Regions from separate parts of the Alcaligenes faecalis genome, predicted to be linked through region 1. Evidence: riboswitches for the same ligand, from Rfam matches in the RefSeq annotation. Region 1 holds a riboswitch; the other holds the start of a gene.
The links. A riboswitch is a leader RNA that binds a small molecule or an ion and turns the genes downstream of it on or off. The one in region 1 is predicted to bind glycine.
Positions count from the first base shown of each region.

Region 2: another riboswitch for glycine. It lies ahead of CPY64_RS05325 (amino acid permease); the one in region 1 lies ahead of CPY64_RS19185 (D-amino acid dehydrogenase).

Region 1 is NZ_CP023667.1:1,518,248-1,526,513, reverse strand. Features, by position in the region: gene nadB (L-aspartate oxidase) at 1-1,051, shown strand, start outside; glycine riboswitch at 1,275-1,362, shown strand; glycine riboswitch at 1,367-1,447, shown strand; gene CPY64_RS19185 (D-amino acid dehydrogenase) at 1,496-2,857, shown strand; partial or broken gene CPY64_RS19180 (ATP-dependent DNA helicase) at 2,802-4,178, opposite strand; gene CPY64_RS06980 (VRR-NUC domain-containing protein) at 4,976-6,643, opposite strand; gene CPY64_RS06975 (MarR family winged helix-turn-helix transcriptional regulator) at 6,683-7,192, opposite strand; gene CPY64_RS06970 (EamA family transporter) at 7,278-8,147, shown strand; gene CPY64_RS06965 (aminotransferase class I/II-fold pyridoxal phosphate-dependent enzyme) at 8,249-8,266, opposite strand, start outside.
Region 2 is NZ_CP023667.1:1,157,464-1,165,729, forward strand. Features, by position in the region: gene CPY64_RS05320 (TonB-dependent siderophore receptor) at 1-2,036, shown strand, start outside; gene CPY64_RS05325 (amino acid permease) at 2,283-3,689, opposite strand; glycine riboswitch at 4,067-4,156, opposite strand; gene CPY64_RS05330 (rhodanese-like domain-containing protein) at 4,435-5,379, shown strand; gene CPY64_RS05335 (DoxX family protein) at 5,445-5,861, opposite strand; gene CPY64_RS05340 (DMT family transporter) at 5,885-6,760, opposite strand; gene CPY64_RS05345 (LysR substrate-binding domain-containing protein) at 6,906-7,844, opposite strand; gene CPY64_RS05350 (lysozyme inhibitor LprI family protein) at 7,849-8,266, opposite strand, start outside.

The sequences.
Region 1 (8,266 bases):
CTGCCTGCATGCAGAGGGTCCGACCTTTCTGCTGACTGAAGCCTTGCGTGGTGAGGGTGGTCATTTATTGGACAAGCAAGGCCGCCGCTTCATGCCGGACTACGACGCCAGAGGGGAGCTAGCTCCACGCGATATTGTGTCGCGTGCTATCGCAGCGCAGATGCGGCATGAGGGTAGCAACCATGTCTGGCTTGATGTGCGCCATCTTGGTGCGGACACTTTGCAGCAGCATTTCCCGAAAGCGTTGGAAGAAGGTTTGCGGCGGGGGCTGGATTTACGTAAGGATTGGGTGCCGGTAGCGCCTGCCGCGCACTACAGCTGTGGAGGGATTGAAACAGACTTGTCAGGCCGTACAACGGTAGCTGGTTTGTACGCCGTGGGTGAAGTAGCCTGCACAGGTTTGCATGGAGCGAATCGCTTGGCCAGCAACTCCTTGCTGGAGTGCGTCGTCATGGGGCGGGCAGCTGCCGAGGCGATTGCTAGAAGCAAGAGGACCCAGCGTTCAGCTTTGGTCCCTGAGACAGATGTTGCAAATACAAGTTCGATTTCAAGCTCATGTTCATACACAAACTCAAAACCAAACTCCAGTTCCAGTTCCAGTTCCAGTTCACAGGCTAGTGTCGTCCCCAATTGGGGTTTGGGTTTGAACTCTAATTCGAGCTCGAAGCCAAGTCCAAGACCTTCCCTTATGACTGCGGCGGCAGCCAATGCAGTGGAAAACATAACCACCACCAACAACAAAGGTTGCCACCATGGCGAAAGCAATAGCTATGGCAACGGCAGCAGTAGTAACCACAGCCCCTCCACCAACAATCCCCCCTCCCTCACCTCCTTACGCAACTTAATGCAAGAGCATGTCGGCTTGCTACGCAATCACCAAGGACTGATCCAAGCCTTGCACACCCTGGACCATTGGCGCAGGCAAATGAGCCTTCTCCCCCCCAGCCTCGACCAACGAACCCTCAGCCTGCAACTGGACACTGCCTGGCTGCTGACCCAGGCAGCCTTGGATCGGCCACACAGTCTGGGTGCGCATTACCGCTTGGACTAAGTCCATAAAGAAACAAGCCCCGCTCTGGACTCAACGAAATATCGGACCCAAATTAGGCGAACAGTAAGTAATAACTCGGCATCAAGGACCGGCAGACTCAACAACTTCCCGGGCTTAGCCAACAATCGCATCTATCCATGGAAACCCTCCAAGCGCTGCATGCAGCTCCCGGTTTACCCTGATTGCAAACTTTTGTAAGCACAGCTACTGTAGTCGCGTCACTACAGGCGGTATGAAAGAGACCTGTTCAGTCAGGCGCCGACGGAGCAACCACCCCGGAATCTCTCAGGCAAAAGGATCGTACCAGCCCGACACTCTGGAGAGCGGCGCATGACGCCCACCGAAGGAGCCCAGCCTGATACATCGGTTGGATAAACTCTCAGGTCACAGGACAGATGGGGTATTGCCACTACTCGGTGGTAATTCACCTGTCAGGAGCCTGTTATGTCGCATATTGCCGTCATTGGCGCCGGTATTTCCGGAATCACCACCGCCTACGCCCTCAGCCTGAAAGGCTATCAAGTTACCGTTATCGACCGCCTGCGCTACCCCGCGATGGAAACCTCCTTCGCCAACGGCGGGCAGTTGTCCGCGTGCAATGCCGAAGTCTGGAACAGCCGCAGCACCATTCTCAAGGGTTTGAAATGGATGATGCGCAAAGACGCCCCACTGCTGTTCAACCCCAAGCCAAGCTGGCACAAATACAGCTGGATGGCGCAGTTTGTAGGCGCGATTTCCGGTTACGAGCGCAACACCGTGGACACCGTCAAGCTGGCCATTACCGCCCGCGAGAATCTGTACCAATGGGCCAAGGACGAAAACATTGATTTCGACCTGGAACAGCGCGGCATTCTGCACATTTACCACACCCCCGGCGGCTTTGAATCTGGCAAGAAAGTCAGCCAGCTGTTGCAAAAAGGCGGTCTGGAGCGCCGTACCGTTACCAACGAAGAAATCCACCAGATCGAACCTGCCTTGCAAGGCACTTACTACGGCGGTTTCTTTACGCCTTCGGATGCCACGGGCGATATTCACAAATACACTCGCGGCCTGGCCAATGCTTGCGCCAAGCGCGGCGTGAAGTTCCTGCAAGATACAGAAGTTCTGGGTATTGATTGCGGCCCACCACATCGTATCCAGCTGCGTACCGGTGAAGGCGCTGAAGCCCACACCCATACGCTGTCTGTCGATTCTTTGGTGGTGTGCGCCGGCGTAGGCAGCCGTCATCTGGCCCATATGCTGGGTGACTACATCAATATCTACCCCGTCAAAGGCTATTCGATCTCGGTGTACCTGGATACGCCCGAAGCCCAACATGCAGCCCCTTGGGTCAGCTTGCTGGACGAAGAAGCCAAGATTGTGACCAGCCGCCTGGGCAAAGATCGCCTGCGTGTGGCCGGTACGGCGGAATACAACGGCGCCAACAAGGACATTCGCGCCGACCGTATTGCTCCGCTGACCAACTGGACCCGTCGCAACTTCCACGATGCGGCGACCGACCGTGTTGTACCGTGGGCAGGTTTGCGTCCCATGATGCCGGACATGATGCCGCGCGTAAAAGCAGGCAGCCGCCCGGGCGTCTACTACAACACCGGCCACGGTCACCTGGGCTGGACGCTGTCAGCCGCCACCGCACAAATCATTACCGAAGTGATTGCCCAGAACGAGCGTCAGTCCGCACCTGCTCAATTTGCCACCAGTCCGGCAGCAGCTGCTGCACCCGCCGCTGCCCATAGCGCTCGTCCAGCAGATACACAAAGCCTTGATCCAGTTCATCGCGAATCACACGACCCGCGGCCTGTGTAATCTTGCGTAGTCCGGGATACAGATAGGTATAGTCATAGGCCCGCCGCTCCCCAAAGAGCCGGGCCATGACTTGCCGCACCGACTCATTGGCCGGATTGAATTGCGGCAAACCCAAGGTGGCAATAAAAGCACCGATCAAGCGTTTACCGGGTAAATCTACCCCTTCTGAAAACGCCCCTCCCAGCACTGCCAAACCCACTCCCCTCCCGTCCAGCGTAAAGCGGTCCAGAAACTGCGTTCTTTGCAGATCGCTCATGCCCGGTTGCTGATGCCAAAGCGGCATATCCGGCCAGCGCTCCTGCAAGGCCTGGCTGACCTGCTCCAGATAATCAAAGCTGCTCAAGAACAAGAGATAGTTGCCCGGCTGCTCTTGATAGGCCTGCCCGACAATGTCGCAGACCCCGCTCAGGCTCTGGGCCCGGTCAGCATAGCGCGTGGACAGGCCAGCATACTGGCGTACCCGTAGCTGCTCGGCCCGATAAGGGGATGCCACGTTCAACTCAGCCGTGCTTGGCGGCAAACCCAAGACATCACGATAAAACTGTGATGGGTTCATGGTGCCGGAGAACAGCACCACACCGTGCGCATCGCCATAGCGTTCGGCCAGAAATGGAGCAGGCACGATATTGCGCAGGTTCAGGAGTACACCATCGCGCTGCGCCAAAATATCAAACAAGGAATGCGAGCCGAACTGTCCGGCCAGGTCCACAAAGTACAGCAACTCGAAATAAAACTGCAGCAAGGGGCTGTCTTGTGGCATGGGGTTCTCAGCCACATAGGCCCCTAAACGGGCAGCCAGATATTCGCACTGCTCCAGCAAATCCTCCGGGATTTTTTCCAGTCCCCATTGGTCGCCGCCTTCCTCGGGTATCAAGTCCTCCATCAAGCGAGTCAAGGGAGCGAAATGACGCTTCAAGGCCGAAGGCGCGGCTTTACGCGCCATACGTAGCTGCACTTGCGAGAAAGACGCGGAATACATGGAGCGGGCGCGTTCTACCAAGTTGTGTGCTTCGTCCACCAGAACAGCGCTGCGCCATTGCTGGACCAGAGTCTGGCTATACAGCACCGCATGCGTGTCGAAAAAATAGTTGTAGTCGCCCACAATGGCGTCCGCCCAGCGCAGCATTTCCTGGCTCAAGTAATAGGGACAGACCTGGTGTTCACTGGCCACTTGCTGCAAGCGCTGGCTAGTCAACATGGGTTGTTCCAGAGCTTGCTGACGAGCAGCAGGAAGGCGATCGTAAAATCCTTCGGCCAGGGGACAGGATTGGCCATGACAGGCTTTATCCGGATTGGGACACTGCTTGTCGCGAGCCACCATTTCCAGCACCCGCCACGCGCCCTCACCGTCCGGGCTTAAGCGCTGCAAGGCGTCCAGCGCCATTTGCCGACCCGAGTTTTTAGCCGTCAGATAAAACAGCTTGTCCAGTCCCGCCTCCGGCATGGCTTTCAGGCCGGGAAATATGACTGCCAAAGTTTTGCCAATACCCGTGGAGGCTTGCGCTAACAGGCACTGTGCATCGCGCTGAGCCCGGAACGCAGCTACAGCCAGTTGCCGCTGACCCGCACGAAACTGCTCATAGGGAAACTGCAGGGCTGTACAAGCCTGATCGCGTGCAAGCCTGTGCTTTTGCTCCTGCCGCCCCCACGCGACATAAGCGCGGCATTGCTGCTCAAAAAAAGCCCACAGATCCGTGCGCTCCAGATACTCGGAGATGCTGGTCTCTTTGTGCTTGTCCACGTGGTAATACACCACGCTGACTGTCATCCCCGGCAAATCGCGTTCCTGGCACAACATGGCAGCGTAGACCTTGGCTTGCGCCTGATGCAGGCGTCTATGGTGCTCGGGGATGGCATCAAAAGCACCCCGATAGGTTTTCAGCTCTTCCAGACAATTGCTGACAGGATCAAACCCATCGGCTCGCCCACGCACCAAGAGCCCTTCCATCTCATATGACAGCGGCACTTCGGCTTCATAATGCTCGGGGCGACGCAGCTTTAACTGCTGGTGGCCCAGCATACCTTCTTGCGCCGTGGCCGCAGGTGTAAAACGCAGGTCCAGATCCCCGCTACGGGCGGTAAATTCACATAAGGCTCGTACGCCGACCGTCCAGGCTTTCATGTGGATTCAGGCCGTGTCACATAACAGACACGCGCAGGGATGGCGTGCTGCTCGAAATAACTTAACCAACGTCGCTGATTGTCCTGCAAGCGGTCTCCGGGGCCTTTTACTTCAATCAATTCATAGCCTTGCTGGGCAGGCATGAAGCGCACCAAATCCGGCAAGCCGGAACGGTTGTCCCGCCAATCCTGCAAGATGCGCTTGAACACCAGCTGTAAATGCTGGGCGGGAATGCAATGCAAGGCCTGCTCGATCAAGGATTCATCCAAGGCGGGCCAGATCAGCAAGGGGCACTGTATGCCGCGCTTTTCCTGCCAGCGTTGCCAGATCACGGTTTTATAGTCTGCGCCGTCCAGCACACTTAAAGACTGATCAAACAAGTTCTGCCTGCGCGACACAAAATCCGGATTCCCCCAATCGGCCGGACAGGCTTGATAAGGATGGAAAAACGCGCCGGGCAAGGGAGCAAAAATGGCATCCCAGCTCAACAAACCCAATAAGGCCGGGAACAAGGCGTTCTCTACGTAAAACACCGGAGCCAAAGGACTGTCCCAATGGGCCAATACCTGCGACTCGACCCGATTTCCATCATCAAACAGAACCAGATCACTACGTTGCGTGCGGCTTGCCGGTTTATTGGACGGCGAGCTGGGCGGAGCTTCTACCGCCAGTTTGCGACGCATGCGAGGCAACATACGCAGCAACTTCTGGGTTTCGCTTTCATTTTCAGGCTGGTTCCAGGCCTGACAAAACAAGGGCCAGGCGCCTTGATGATTCTCCTGACGCTCCAGTACCCGCAATTGGCGGTAACGGGCTCCCGGCCAGCTTGTGTGCAAATACGCTTGTTCGGCCAAGGTCCACCAATGTTGACGTTCGGCTTGTTGACCTAGCTGAAACAGGGTTTTCGCCTTGCGTCGTTGAAGCCAGTCGCTGTCGGTCTCAATGGCCTGGACGGCTGCAAAGCGCTGGGCCCACAGATCCGGATCGGCCTCATCCTGTGCGTCTCGCAGCTCGGACAAGGTTTCATATAAGCGCACGTCCTCATTGTGGCGAAACGCCCGGCTGGCCTGATCCAGAACCACGGTTTCGTAGCGATATAAGCCCAGATCGCTCAGCACGAACTCGGACCAGTCCTGGTAATGATTACCAAAGAACAACAGCTGCAAACGCTGTGCCCAATGCATGACTTGCGGTGATAGGCGCAGCGTCGGAGCTTGCAGGCTTGAGTCTGCACACCACTCCCGAAAGGATCGGGCATGGTCACCATGAGCCTGCCCAATCCACTCCAGATAGTCCGATTTGCGCCCGGTGGCTGGCAGATCACTAAACAGGCGACGAAGTTCGGGCACCGTATGGACAGCAAACAAAGTTTCCAGATCCAGTTCAGGATCAGTTTCTATCAGCTCGCACGCTGCCAGCTCTTGCACTGCCGCATCCAGGTTTTCGATCTCGGCATAACGCAGCTTGTCGATACGAAATACCGGGCCTTTACGCATCAGCAAGCGCACCAACAGGGCTTGTGCAGGCTGGGAAGCATGCACAAAACGATGGCCGCACTGGACGTGTTCAGGCTCCAGCAGGTCGGAACTGGCGTGCTGTACCCACTGCAAAACCTGATGAAAATTATGCAGATAGTAAAAAGGAGGAAGCTCGGGCGGGGTCATAAGTAGGCTGTGTATATATCCAGCTACTTTAGCATTCCTTCAAGCCGGGCGCGACTCCAACAAACGCATCCAGTCGCGCAACAAGGTATCCAGACTTTGCCGCTGCGTGGCATCCAGACCCTCCAGCAAATTTTCTTCATTGGCCAAATGGTCCACCACAACGGCATCCACACAGGCCAAACCCGCCGGGCTCAAACGCACCAGAATACGGCGGGCATCTTCCGGGTCGGCAATGCGCTCGATCAGGCCCTGCTTTTCCAGGCCCTGCAAGCGATGCGTCATGGTGCCGGAGCTGACCATCAAGGTGGAAAACAAAGCGGTGGGTGCCAAGGTGTACGGCGGGCCGGAACGGCGCAGGCTGGCCAGCACATCAAACTCGCCCAACTGCAGGCCATGACGCCTGAAGTTTTCGCTCATTTGTTTTTGGACCAGTTGGAAGCAGCGCGTCATGCGGCCCAGCAAGGCCATGGCCTCCAGGTTCTGTAAGTCTGGCCGCTGTTCGCGCCACTGATTGATGATCAGGTCTACCGCGTCGTGTTCTTCGCTCATGATTTCTCGTTGTCGATATTTATCTTGATATTAAGATAAATCATCCCTACACTGTCATTTATCTCGACATCAAGATACTTTTACCATGAACCGACTTTCTCTTTGGCTGGTGACGGCCTTGACCGCCCTGGGGCCCGCCATCTGGGGTTCTACCTACATTGTGACCACAGAAATATTGCCGCCCGACCGCCCTTTTATCGCGGCCTTTTTGCGTTGCTTTCCGGCTGGCGTCATGCTGCTCTTGTGGAGTCGGCGCATGCCTGCCCGAGGCGACTGGGGCAAGACCCTGATTCTGGCGGCCTTGAATATCGGGGCATTTCAGGCCTTGCTATTCGTCGCAGCCTATCGCCTGCCAGGTGGTTTGGCTGCCGTTGTGGGGGCCGCTCAACCCTTGGTCGTGATTGCGCTGGCCTGGGCTTTGGAAGGTAAACGCCCGGTCACCATGGCTTTAGTCGCTTGCGTGGTCGGCATTATCGGCATGGGTATTTTGCTGCTATCGCCAGAGAGCCAATGGGATACCTGGGGTATGGTCGCGGCAATTGTCGGCGCTTTGTGCATGGCTATGGGCACTTACTTGTCGCATCGCTGGCGTAGTGGCATGCCGATTCTGGCCTTCACAGCCTGGCAACTGATGCTGGGTGGCTTGATGCTGGCCCCTCTGGCCTTATTGCTGGACCCGCCGCTGGACAGTTCCCTGAGCGGCGTACAAATCGGCGGCTATCTCTACCTGTGTCTGGTCGGTGCACTGCTGGCCTATACCCTGTGGTTCCGCGGAATTGCCGTTTTACCCTCTGTGGCCGTGTCCTCGCTGGGTCTGCTTAGCCCTTTGACCGCCGTGATTCTGGGTTGGCTGATTTTGGGTCAGGCCATGACAGGCTCCAGCCTGCTGGGCATTATTCTGGTGATGGGCAGTGTGCTGGCGGTGCAATGGATCAGCAATCGGCCCGCCAAATAAGCATCTTGCGCCCATAAAAATAGCGCCCCTATTAACTATCTGGATGGGCGCGTAAGAGAGTTCACTATCTTGCTACTCCGTTAGAAGCAGCAAGATAGTGACTAATAGCGTTCTTGCAG
Region 2 (8,266 bases), 360 kb from region 1:
ATGTGGAGGAGCTGGCAGCCATCAAGGTGCGCGCTGCCAGTCCTGTCACGGAAGGCTCGGGTTCTTATACGGCGGCCGGGCCTAGTCGCACGGCGACGGGTTTTGATTTGTCGTTGCGCGAGACGCCGCAGTCCATCACTGTCATGACGCGCGAGCGTCTGGATGACTTCAACTTGTACAAATTGTCTGATGTGCTGGAGCAAACTCCCGGTGTGTCGGTAGACCAGCAGGGCGATGCTTTCAACTTCGCGATTCGGGGTTCGGCTGTGAATATGCAGACCGACGGGATGCGTCAGAAGGCCAGTGGCTGGCTGATCAATACGCAGACCCAGTACTCCATGGACGATATGGCCGAGATTGATCGTATCGAGGTCCTGAAAGGTTCGTCCGGTTTGATGACTGGAGATGGTGCTTACGGGGGCACAGTGAACATGATACGTAAGCGTCCCACGGATCAGTTTCAGGCCAGTGTTGGTGCAGCCGCCGGCAGTTGGGATAACTATCGGGTGGATGCTGACATCAGCTCGCCCTTGAACAAAAGTGGTTCGGTGCGTGGGCGTCTGGTAGCCGCTGCGGCGGATGGCAAGAGCTTTCAGGATTATGTGAAAAATAGCAGCAAGACCTTTTATGGGATTGTGGAAGCGGACCTGACCGATCGCACCTTGTTGACGGTCAGTTTTACCCACAAGAACCGTACACAGGATGGAACTGCGGGCACGGCCATGATTCAGGCTTATGCCGCTGATGGGCAGTTTTTGGGTCTGAAGCCTCGGGGTTTCAATGTCGCGGCGCCCTGGTCCGGTTACGAGCAAAAGACCAATACGCTGTTTCTGGATTTGACTCATCGCTTCGAGAACGATTGGTCGGCCACTCTGAAAGGCAGCCTGGACAAGACGGTGAATCCGGGCGGTCAATCGGGGATCTGGTTTACCGGGGTTCCTGCTGTAGTGGACATGACCTGGGATCGTGATTATGAAACCCGCAACCGTAATCTGGCTTTGGAAGTGCAAGGGCCATTTAATCTGTTCGGGCGTCAGCACGAGCTGCGTTTTGGGGCCGATACCTACCGGACGACCACCGAGTCCTATGCCGGTGGTGACCGTTTTACCAACGTAGGCCTGGACTACAACGGCGGTGGCGGTGTGTTGCCAATGCCGGATTTCACCACCATGCCGATTGATAATCACAGTTACTTCAGCTCGCAACGCAATTCGCTGTATGCGGCGGGTTTGTTCAGCCTGGCAGACCCGGTGAAGTTGATTGGTGGTGTTCGATATACCGACTTCAAGCAGTTTGATGAAACCCCGTACTCCTACAGCAATAACGATTTCAAGCAGCACGGCGTGTTGACACCGTATGCGGGTCTGGTTGTGGATCTGACTGAGCAGATTTCTGTTTACGGTAGTTACGCCAGCATATTCAAGGCACAAAGCGCCAAGGATATTGATGGCAATACGCTGGACCCGGAACGTGGTTTGACCTACGAGCTGGGTGCCAAGGGCGAGTTCTTTGATGGTGCCTTGAATGCCAGCGTGGCCCGCTTCTGGATGAAGACGGACAACACGGCAGAGTCCACCGGCGAAGTGCGTCCCACCGGGGAAACGATTTACCGTGCAGTCAATGGCGCCACACGCCGGGGTTACGAGCTGGAGCTGTCGGGTGAAGTGGCTCCGGGCTGGCAGTTGCAGGGCAGCTATGTACAGAACAGCAGCAGCTTGCAGGCTACGGATATTGTGCCCAAGCATCAGTTCAAACTGGCCAGCAGCTATCGCTTCCGAGAAAACTTGCCGGGTCTGTCTGTCGGTGTGGCTGCACGCTGGCAAAGTAAGGCTTCGGCCCGTTTGATGGATCAGCCTTCTTACTGGGTGTTCGACATGATGGCCCGCTATCAGGTCAACAAGCACCTGAGTCTGGGGGCGAATGTGAATAATGTGTTTGACAAGAAATACATGTCCGGCTTGCGGGACTTTGGGCGTATTCAGTATTCCTGGGGGCCGCCAAGAAACTTCACGGTGAATATGCGTTACCAGTTCTAAGCCAGTTGGGGATCAGGGCTGTGAACGAAGCTGAATATACTTGAATCCCCCTTATGCAATCTGCATTAAAAAGCCACCCGCTTGGGTGGCTTTTTGCAGTCGGGCTCCAGCCTCGTTCCAGTTCTACTGCCCAAGGACAGCGAGTTGGAGTGTTGCCAGTGTGTGCCAGCCAGGTTTTGTAGAACGAGGCCAGACCCGACTGCGGCAACACGGTTCTTGGTAGAACCGTGTTGTGTCCATCACAACTTAGCGTACGCTTTGCGCCGCCAGGCCCAGGGCCAGATCCTGCTTCATGCGTTTCTTGTAGAAAGGCAGGCAAATGAACAAGGCCAGGAACCAGAATGGCGTGGCGATCAGACCGATCAGGGTTTCTTCCTCCTGGCTGAACAAGTACAGCGCAAAGGCAAAGAACGCCAGGGTCAGGTAGCACATGGGAATCGCAAAGGGCATTTTGTAGCTCGATGCGGCATGGGCCTCAGGGCGAATGCGACGGTACTTCAGGTAGGTGATCAGAATCACGGCCCAGACAAAGATAAAGCAGATGCTGGCCACGGTGGTCACAATGGTGAACACACGCATTACGTCGCCTTCTGCGTAAAGCAGGAACAGGCTGGACAGCAAAAGGGCGCAAGAATAGATCAGACCGTTACGGGGAGTGCCGTTACGCGACAACTGGCTGAATGCCTCCGGAGCCAGCTTGTTCTTGGACAGACCGTACAACATGCGGCCAGTCGAGAACATGCCGCTATTGGCGGACGACAGGGCCGAGGTCAGCACCACAAAGTTGATGATGGCTGCAGCGGCACCCACGCCAATCAGCAAGAACATATTCACAAACGGGCTCTTGTTGGGCGCAACAATATCCCAGGGGGTGACGGTCATGATGGCGGTCAGGGCCAGCACGTAAAATACAATCACGCGAACGGGAATCTTGTTGATGGCTTTGGGCAGGTTCTTGGCTGGGTCTGCTGTTTCAGCAGAAGCCGTACCCACCAGCTCAATCCCCACGAAAGCAAAGATGGCGATCTGGAAGGCGGCAAAGAAACCATGCAGGCCATTGGGGAACATGCCACCGCGATCCCACAAGTGGGTCAGGCTGGCTTTTTCGCCGGTTGGGCCGACAAAGCCGGTGAACAGCAGGTAAGCACCCACACCAATCAGGGCCACAATGGCGATGATCTTGACCAGGGCAAACCAGAACTCCAGCTCGCCAAACAATTTGGCCGACAGCAGGTTAAAGATCAGCAAGAAGGCAATGCAGGCCAGGCCGGGTAACCAGAGCGGAATGTCCGGCCACCAGAATTGGGTATAGCCGGTAATGGCGACAATATCTGCAATACCAATCACCACCCAGCAGAACCAATAACTCCAGCCCAGAAAGTAGCCCATGGTGGGCCCGAGAATATCGGCGGAGAAATCCACAAAAGATTTGTATTCCAGGTTATGCAGGAGCAGTTCTCCCATCGCCCGCATAACAAAGAATAAAAAGAACCCGATGATCATGTAGGTAAACAAGACCGAGGGTCCGGCCAGGCTAATGGTGCGGCCTGATCCCATAAATAGCCCTGTACCGATAGCGCCTCCAATTGCTATCAGTTGCAGGTGCCGGTTTTTCAACGAGCGCTGCAGTCCAGATGAATGTTGCTGAGACACACTGTTCTCCTAATTTTTTTTCGTTCAAATGCGTAATTATGACTGTGCTGCGAGAAAACAAAGGGCACAACCCGTCCTCAAGGACGGTTTTCTTGATGCCGATCTAAATAGGGTACGGAGCGCACAGCAGTCCTCCTTGTTCTGACGACATGAAATGTCAAAACAGACCTGTGTGCGAATTGAAATGGGAATAGGGTTGTGGTGTCAGGCGGCCAGAAAATGGCACCCGACTATCTGCTCATAGATAGGCTCCGGACGAATAGGTGAACAAAGACCATATGGCCTCTGTACCCCCTCTGTCCGTTTACCTGAGAGCTTATCCATCGGTTCGCGATGGTCCCCTTCGGTGGGCACTGGTGTGCCTCTCTCCAGATGGTCAAAGGTTCAGGATTCTTTTGCCTGAGAGATTCCGGGGTCGTTGCTCCGTCGGCGCTTCATCAAAGTGAAGACTCTCACCTGAACCGTTATTGACGCCGCTATTGTATAGACAGCTAAAAAGCGATGACTACTAGCGTTAACCTGTAGGCTTTTAATGAGAATAGTTCTTGTTTGTTGAGGGGTTTTGTGGCTGGTGCTCGGGCATAGAGGGGCGTGGGGGAGGACGTTGAGCCTTTTTCTTCCAATGCCTGTGAAAACGTCCCGTTTTTTGCATGGCAGCTATTCCCGGATACGGTGAGGCTGCAACAGAAATTGGCTGTCATCGGCCTACAATACTGGCTGTCTGGCAATTTCTGTGCGTCTTTATATGGTCGAATCGATTCTGCAACTTATCGAGCAACACGGTCTGTTGATCGTGTTTTTCAATGTCCTGGTGGAGCAGGCAGGCGCGCCTATTCCTGCCTATCCGGTGCTGGTGGTAACGGGTGCCTTGCATGAGTCGGGCGGCTACAGCTTGTGGAGCTTGCTGGGTTTTGCCGTACTGGGCGCGATGATTGCGGACTACGGCTGGTATCTGGCTGGGCGACGCTATGGCGGCAGGCTGCTGGCCTTGCTGTGCAAGATTTCCCTCTCGCCGGATTCCTGTATTCGTCAGACCGAATCCATTTATATGCGCTGGGGCGCACCGTCCTTGATGGTGGCCAAGTTCATACCGGGCTTTGCCTCGATTGCCAGTGTGCTGGCCGGTACGGTGGGTACGCCAAGAAGAAGCTTCCTGCTTTACGACATTATCGGGGCTGCGGTCTGGGCCGGCTCTGCCGTGTTTCTGGGCTCCTTGTTCAGCTCGGCGGTGGATGAGCTGTTGAATGTGCTGATCAGCCTGGGTGTGGTGGGCGGAATTTTGCTGGCACTGGCTTTGGCTGTGTTCATTGCCAGAAAGTGGTGGCAGCGACATCGCTTCATGAAATCCTTGTGCATGGAGCGTGTCAGTGTGCAGGAGCTGCATCAGATGTTGTCCTCGGACACGCCACCCACGATTGTGGATGTGCGTTCGACCCTTATGCAGGCCCAGGGACGTATTCCTGGGGCGATCAGTCTGGCTTTGGGTGAGGCTACGCTGAATTTGATTACCGACGGGGAAATTATTGTGTATTGCGATTGCCCCAACGAGGTGTCCGCGGCCCTGGTGTCCAAGCGTTTGCTGCAAAGTGGCTATAGCCGGGTGCGCCCTTTGGAAGGCGGGTTGGAAGCCTGGCGGGCTGCAGGTTTTGACGTGCAGCGCGATCCCGATCAAGCTGAAGCGGCCTTGTAAAAAAACCGGCAGACATCTAGACGTGTCTGCCGGTTTTTTCTCAAGCAAGGCGCTTGGTGCAGTGCTTATTGACGTGTCTGCCGGTAAGCATGAGCCAAGGCTGCTGCCACGGCCAGCCCGCCGATCACACTGAGATGGTCTTGCACCAAGGCTTGTTCCAGAAAGGCTTCCAGTCCCTGCATCTCCCAAAACCGATGTGCCAGCGGAATAGTGGACAAGGCAAAGACACTGAGCATCAGTGCTCCGAGCCAGGCCAGACGACTGGCGCTGATAATCAGCCAGCTGCCCAGCAGTTGAACCGTAATGGTCAGCACTGCAAACAAAGCCTGGGGCTCCAGCCCGAAGTGGGCCATCTCTCTTTTTGCAGCGCTGAAGTCCCAAATCTTGTTCACGCCACTCCACCAGAAAATGTAGGTCAGGAGCAGAGTAGCCAGCACAAAATACACTCGTGAACGTAGTAATTCTTGTATGACGTGGTTCATGATGTCTCCTCCTTGGGGGACGATCAGGGCTTGTGCACCGACGCTTCCAGTGTGGAGCGTGCGACGGCCAGGGTCTGCTGGCTCAAGACCAGACCACCCATGACCAGAGCCACACCCACCAGTTGCAGCGTGGTTGGCCAGATGCCCTTGATCAGCGCGTCCAGAATAAAGGCGGTGACAGGCACCAGCAGCATGAAGGGGGCAACGGTAACAGCACCCAACTGCTTGATGGCGCTAAACCAAAGGGCGAAGGGACCAGCAGTCAGGACGGTTGCCAGCAAGAACAGACCCAGCCAATGCACAGGAATGAGCTGGCTTGGAATGTCTTGAGTCAGCAGCGCAATGATGGTCAACTCCACACCGGCAATCAGAAGCTGCCAGCCGGTAAAGCCCAGCAAGGGGATCGGTGGTGCACCCCATTTGTTCATCAAGACTCCACCGGTCGCAATGGACAACATGCTGCCCAAGGCGGCGGCAATGCCGATCAGATCCAGTGTGGCCTGGCTGGACAAGACCACCAGCGACACGCCCAGGGCGCCCAATAGAACGGCACCAATACGCATCAAGGCCGGGCGAGCACGCAAAATGCCCCAGGCAATGAAGATGGTGGCCAGTGGTGTCAGTGCCTGGAAGATGGCAGCCACGCCACCGGGCAGGCGAGTGGCAGCGATAAAGAACAGACCAAAGAACAGGCCCGTGTTCAGGGTTCCCAGCACGGCCAGACGCCCCCACCACTCACGAGGTGGCAAGCTGCGTACCAGTACTAGCAGGACAACCGCGCCCCCCAAGGCCCGGACAGCCGCCAGGAACAAAGGGTTCGGTGGCAACCAGGTCGTGGTCAGAATGTAGGTAAAGCCCCAGAGAATAGCGGCGGTCGCCGCGGCCATTTTGGCGTTCATGTCGATGCACTCCCCATTATGAATACTAGGATGAAGAGACTATAGGAGTGCAACGATGACTTGAATAGATGAGAATATGGCCATCAGCGTTCCATAATTAGAACGATTTGCCGAGGACTGGCTTTGGATGATTGAAGGCAGGAATTTACGAGGGGGGCGTGTGCAAAATAGTGACGAATTCCTCGCCCAAAAAGTCCAGCAGGGCGCGTACCGCAGGTACCAGACCTCGGCGTGAAGGAAAGACGGCATGCACCACGCCGGGGCGGGGATTCCAGCCGGGGGCGACATCCACCAGCCTGCCGTCCTGCATATAAGGGGCGATCAGCATGGCCGGCATTTGAACCACGCCAATTCCCTGCAAGGCTGATTGCAGCAAGGTCATACGGTCATCACAGACCAGGCGAGGATGATAGGGCACTTCCATCAGTGTGTTTTCTGCAGTTTGCAGCTGCCAGATGGGGTTGCGTTGCAGATGCTCGTCACTCAAGGCTGGCCAGCTACCTAGCTGGTCCAGCTTGGGCAGTCCGCCCATGCGTTCGATCAGGGCCGGGCTGGCAACCAGATACTGTGTACTCTCGCCCAGGACTTTCATGACTAGGCCGCTGTCTTCCAAAGGCGGGAAGCGGACGCGCAGGGCCACATCAAAGCCTTCACGAATTACGTCCACGCGGCGGTTGGTGCTTTCCACTTCCAGCTTTACCTGCGGATACGCCGCCATATAGCGGGCCAGCAATTCATTGACTCCGTAGTCCAGCAAAGCCAGGGGGCAACTGATGCGTACCGAGCCTTGGGGCTCGCTGCGATGGCGCTCGATGATGTCCTGGGCCGAGTCGGCCTCCACCAGCATGGCCACACAGCGCTGGTAGTACATCTGGCCGATTTCCGTGACGCTGAAATGGCGGCTGGAGCGCTGGATCAGACGCACACCCAGGGATTCTTCCAGAAAGGTGATGCGTCGGCTGAGCTTGGATTTCGGGATGCCCAAGGCCCGTCCGGCCGGCGCAAACCCACCGTGGTCCACGACCTGTACAAAGTAGTAAAGGTCGTTCAAGTCGCGTGTGGATGGGTGTTTGGTGTCGGGCATGTCATTACATGGCGGGTGGAACCGGGCAGCTCATATCGCCCTCTTCGCAGGACAGGTAGGTGTTGAAGTTCTTGATACGGGCCTGCGTCAATTCATTGCGGCAAGTGGTGATCAGCATGGCGTGAATACTGCCGCCTTGGGTGTTGATCGCAGCAAAGTCGCATTCCGCATCCCTGAAGCTGATCCAGGCACGTTGGGCGTTGCGCAAGGCTTTGAGGGTGTCAGCATCATCTTTAAGACGATTGCTGATTTCCTTGTAGAGCTTGTTCAGTTCGGCGTCCGAGTTCTTGTACTCGTTGCTAAAGCACTGATTCATGGCGTTTTGATTGGTCATGCTGCCGCAGTCGGCTGCCTGAACGGAAGAGGCGCTTGCCATCAAGCTGAGTCCTAAAGCGATCAGGCCGGTGTTCAATGCTTTTTTC